2 regions of the Massilibacterium senegalense genome follow, and region 2 is predicted to be linked to the other one. Evidence: riboswitches for the same ligand, from Rfam matches in the RefSeq annotation. Region 2 holds a riboswitch; the other holds the start of a gene.
What was found. Region 2 has a riboswitch for S-adenosylmethionine ahead of metK (methionine adenosyltransferase). Riboswitches for the same ligand answer to the same signal wherever they lie in the genome.

Region 1 (2,413 bases), 120 kb from region 2:
TGTCAATCTTAAGCGCGACTTTTCAATCCTGTTGCTTTTTCAATTGCTTGTTCTAAATCATTCACAATGTCATCAATATTTTCAATTCCGACAGATAAACGAATTAAATCGTCTTTTACACCAGCTTCTTTTAATTCTTCATCGGATAATTGCGAATGCGTTGTGCTTGCTGGGTGAATAATTAAACTTTTCACATCCCCAACGTTGGCAACGTGTGACCATAAGTTCACATTATTAATGACTTCACGTCCAGCCGCACGCCCACCTTTAATACCAAATACAACGACAGAACCTGCACCCTTTGGTAAATATTTTTTCGCTAATTCATAAGAAGGATGATCCTCACTGCCAGGATACAATACCCAACTTACAGCTGGATGATTTTTTAAATATTCTACTAGTTTTTGTGCATTAGCAACATGTTCTTTCATCCGAACGTGTAATGTTTCTGCACCTAATGATAATAAAAACGCATTGAACGGACTTAACGCTGCACCTGTATCCCGTAGTAATTGTACGCGAATTTTTGTTACAAATGCTGGTGCGCCTAAATCTGCAAATACTACTCCGTTATAGCTTGAGTCTGGCTCTGTAAAACCTGGGAATTTATCAGAATGCCAATCGAATGTTCCACCATCGACAATCACACCACCCATTGCTGTTCCGTTCCCACCAATCCATTTTGTTGCAGAGTGAACAACAATGTCTGCACCGAATTCAATTGGGCGACATAAATACGGAGAAGCAAATGTGTTATCAATAATTAACGGAATACCTGCTGCATGTGCAATAGCTGCCACTGCTTCAATATCTAATACGTTTAAGCTTGGGTTCCCAACTGTTTCTGCATAAATTGCTTTCGTTTTTGGTGTAATCGCTGCCTTGATTGCTTCTAAATCAGTTGGATCTACAAATGTTGTATTTACTCCATACTTCGGTAATGTATGTTGGAATAAATTAAACGTTCCACCGTATACATTAGCAGATGACACAATTTCATCGCCTGCACCTGCAATATTTAAAATGGCATATGTAATCGCTGCACTACCACTTGCAACAGCTAAAGCTGCGACGCCACCTTCCATTGCTGCAATTCTTTCTTCAAAAGCACTTGTTGTCGGATTCATTAATCGAGTATAAATATTTCCTGGTTCTGCTAATGAAAATAAATTAGCAGCATGGTCGGCACTATTAAAAAGATACGCATTGGTTAAATAAATTGGGAGTGCATGTGCGTTTGTTCCTTCGTTTTTCGGCAGTCCTGCGTGTACACCTAATGTTTCTAATTGATACTCACTTGTGTCTTTTGTCATTATTCGTCTCCTCCTTGGGGATTATACCGACATCTTATACGCTTATCTAGAAGAAGTAACTATTCAAAAAAGCCCTCTCTTGTTGAGAAGAGAAGGCTTTATCATCACTCTTCTCATCTACCAGAACATCGATTGTTCTGCAGGATTTAGCACCGTGTTTCACACAACCGGTTGCCGGGCTTCATAGGGCCAGTCCCTCCGCCGCTCTTGATAAGAACTATGGAATTGTCAGTATTTTTTGATTTATTTTGATTAATTGAAATATTATCACCACTATTCTGATAAGTCAACCCTTTTTTTCGTTTTATTTGCACGTTCTAAAATAAACGAAATCTTTTTTGTTAATGCGGTTGTTTCCCCTTTTGCAAGAGATACTTCAAAAGATTTTGGACCACTAAAAGAAGCAATTGTATAAATAAATGTTTTTCCGTGTCGATCAATTACGCGTTGAATCTCGTTTGATTCCAGATAAAAGAACGGATACGCTTGTTTCGCATAACCGATAAACACCCCGTCGTCATAGACGATAATATCCAAATCTTCATACGTTTTCCCTTTATCAGTTAAAATGTAATTAATTTTGCCTTCCCATATTTTCATCTCTTTATTCGAATCTAATACAACGACATCTTCTAACTGTTCATTTTTCGTATCTTTCTTAAACGTTTGCCAAGTGACAATCGTTAAAAATGAAACAAAAATAAATCCCATCGCATAAATTACGAGATTTCCCATTGGTCGATTCCTCATTTCATGTCCTATCCCTATTTTCTACCTATCTACTTTCTCATTTTAACGAAAGCAAAATATTTTCTCAATCTTTAGCTTTATCAAAAAAGTGGAGAGGGACTCGTTCAACGACGGAACTAGAAGGTGAAGAACGGAAGAAGCACTTTTTTGCTTCTGTAGGGGTTTGAATTCTAGCGGAAGTCGTTAGCTCCTTGTAGCTAGATTATCAAAAAAAACGGAGGTCTCTCGATTTTGTCAGTTTGATCCCTCATTTAACTATTTGCAGGCCTACCTTAACATTTTGAAGTAGGGGCTTTACCCGTTAATGTGGGATAAAAAATACTCCCTTTCTTCTTTTGTTAGAAAGAAAA
Region 2 (2,413 bases):
ATTCGGTGCAGAAAGAATGGTAAATTGTGTTTGATGCTCTTTTAATTCTTCCGCAGTTGGTCGGATGAATAATTGGTGAGAAAAAAGATTATGCCAAGCATATTCATTTACTACTTTAATTTGTAAACGATGTTCTGGGTCTGCTCCTGCAAAACCATCAAATACGAATACTTCTTCTTTTTCACTTAAGTAATTAATCACCTTTTTATAAAGACGGTCAAAGTGTTCAGGTGAAATTGATTGGTTTACAGAACCCCAGTTAATTTTATCTTTTACAGAAGGTTCATCTACGATAAATTTATCTTTAGGAGAACGACCCGTATATTTACCTGTGGATACAACTAATGAGCCAGTAGAAGACAGTTTTCCTTCGTTACGTTCTAATGCTTTTTCCATCAGTTGTGGAACAGATAAGTTATTAAGCATATTCTTACCAGCTAAAAGATCAAGTAAATCCTTTGAATATTCAACAGTACCCATTTTTGCAAAACCATCCTTTTTCAATTTTCTATTCAGCATCGATATTGATGTCAATTTTACATGTAAAAAATAATGGAAATCTCATAATTCGAAAAATAGTATAACATATTTAGAAAATTAGTCTATACTATTTCACACTTTTGTCAAAAATAAAAAATATCCAATATTTAGTACCAGTAAAACGTCGCCTTCATAAAACAACATAATAATGAATTTTACTATAATATAACAGATGTAATCAAAAAAATGAACCGTTTATCATACGGAATTTTCAGAATAATGCTGAGAGGAGACATTTGATGTAACATTGTTTCAATATTTGAAAATATTCCAGTCATTTTGTTGACAGGAATCCGATTGTTCGTTATCATTTGAACGAACGGATACTCTTATCCCGAGTTGGTAGAGGGAACAGGCCCGATGATACCCGGCAACCAACACCTTCATGGTGAAAAGGTGCTAAACCTGGTGCGAAGCAATAGCTTTGAACGATAAGAGGAAAAGCCAAACGTCAACCTTTTCCTAAATAATTAAAGTGGGAAAGGTTTTTTTTGTTATTTGCACGTATGTTCTTTTGAAAAGAACTGAAAATAAGGGAGAAATAAAACGGCTTTCATTACATCTCATAAATAAATGGGACGAGTACCGTATCTATTAGTTTACGAAGGAGGTACGTTCATGTCAAAAAAAGTTGAACGTCGCTTATTCACATCAGAATCTGTAACAGAAGGTCATCCAGATAAAATTTGTGACCAAGTATCAGATGCCATTTTAGATGCCATCTTAAAAGACGATCCTCATGCTCGTGTTGCTTGTGAAACAGTAGTAAATACTGGATTGGTATTAGTGACAGGTGAGATTACTACATCGACGTATGTAGACATCCCAAAAATTGTTCGTAAAACAATTGGTGATATTGGATATACACGAGCAAAATACGGATTTGATGCGAATACGTGCGCAGTGTTAACGTCTATTGATGAACAATCACCAGATATTGCTCAAGGCGTTAATGAAGCGTTAGAAGCACGTGAAGGTCAAATGACAGAAGAAGAAATCGAAGCAATCGGTGCTGGGGACCAAGGATTAATGTTTGGATTTGCTTGTAATGAAACGCCAGAACTTATGCCTTTACCTATTTCTTTGGCGCATAAATTAGCACGTCGTTTAAGTGAAGTGCGTAAAAATGGGGAATTAGACTACTTACGTCCCGATGGAAAAACACAAGTAACAGTAGAATACGATGAGAGTGGAAAACCAGTTCGGATTGATACGATTGTTATTTCCACACAACATGCACCAGATGTTACATTAGAACAAATTAAAAAAGATTTACACGATCATGTCATTACACCAGTTGTTCCACAGAACTTTATTGATGATGATACAAAATATTTTATTAATCCAACTGGTCGTTTCGTTATTGGAGGACCACAAGGAGATGCCGGATTAACAGGTAGAAAAATTATCGTAGACACATATGGTGGATATGCGCGTCACGGCGGTGGTGCTTTTTCAGGAAAAGACCCAACAAAAGTAGACCGTTCTGCTGCATACGCAGCTCGTTACGTTGCAAAAAATATTGTCGCTGCAGGACTTGCAGAAAAATGTGAAGTACAATTAGCATATGCAATTGGGGTTGCAAAGCCGGTCTCTATTGCAGTAGATACATTTGGAACAGGAAAAGTTTCTGAAGAACGCTTAGTAGAGCTAGTTCGCAAACATTTTGACCTTCGTCCAGCTGGTATTATGAAAATGCTTGATCTTCGTCGCCCACTTTATCAAAAAACAGCGGCATATGGTCATTTCGGACGTACGGATATTGATGCACCTTGGGAACAAACAGATAAAGCAGCTATTTTAAAAGAAGAAGCATAATAACAAAAGTCACTCTGGAATGGGAGTGACTTTTGTTATCCTATCATAATAGAAG

Region 1: it holds a riboswitch for S-adenosylmethionine, as region 2 does, so the genes downstream of both, BN1372_RS11355 (O-acetylhomoserine aminocarboxypropyltransferase/cysteine synthase family protein) here and metK (methionine adenosyltransferase) in region 2, are expected to answer to the same signal.

What each region holds. Positions count from the first base shown of each region.
Region 1 is NZ_LN831786.1:1,610,260-1,612,672, forward strand. Features, by position in the region: gene BN1372_RS11355 (O-acetylhomoserine aminocarboxypropyltransferase/cysteine synthase family protein) at 9-1,313, opposite strand; SAM riboswitch class I at 1,424-1,530, opposite strand; gene BN1372_RS11360 (hypothetical protein) at 1,587-2,048, opposite strand.
Region 2 is NZ_LN831786.1:1,487,195-1,489,607, reverse strand. Features, by position in the region: gene pckA (phosphoenolpyruvate carboxykinase (ATP)) at 1-480, opposite strand, end outside; SAM riboswitch class I at 867-978, shown strand; gene metK (methionine adenosyltransferase) at 1,159-2,358, shown strand; gene BN1372_RS10725 (phosphatase PAP2 family protein) at 2,394-2,413, opposite strand, start outside.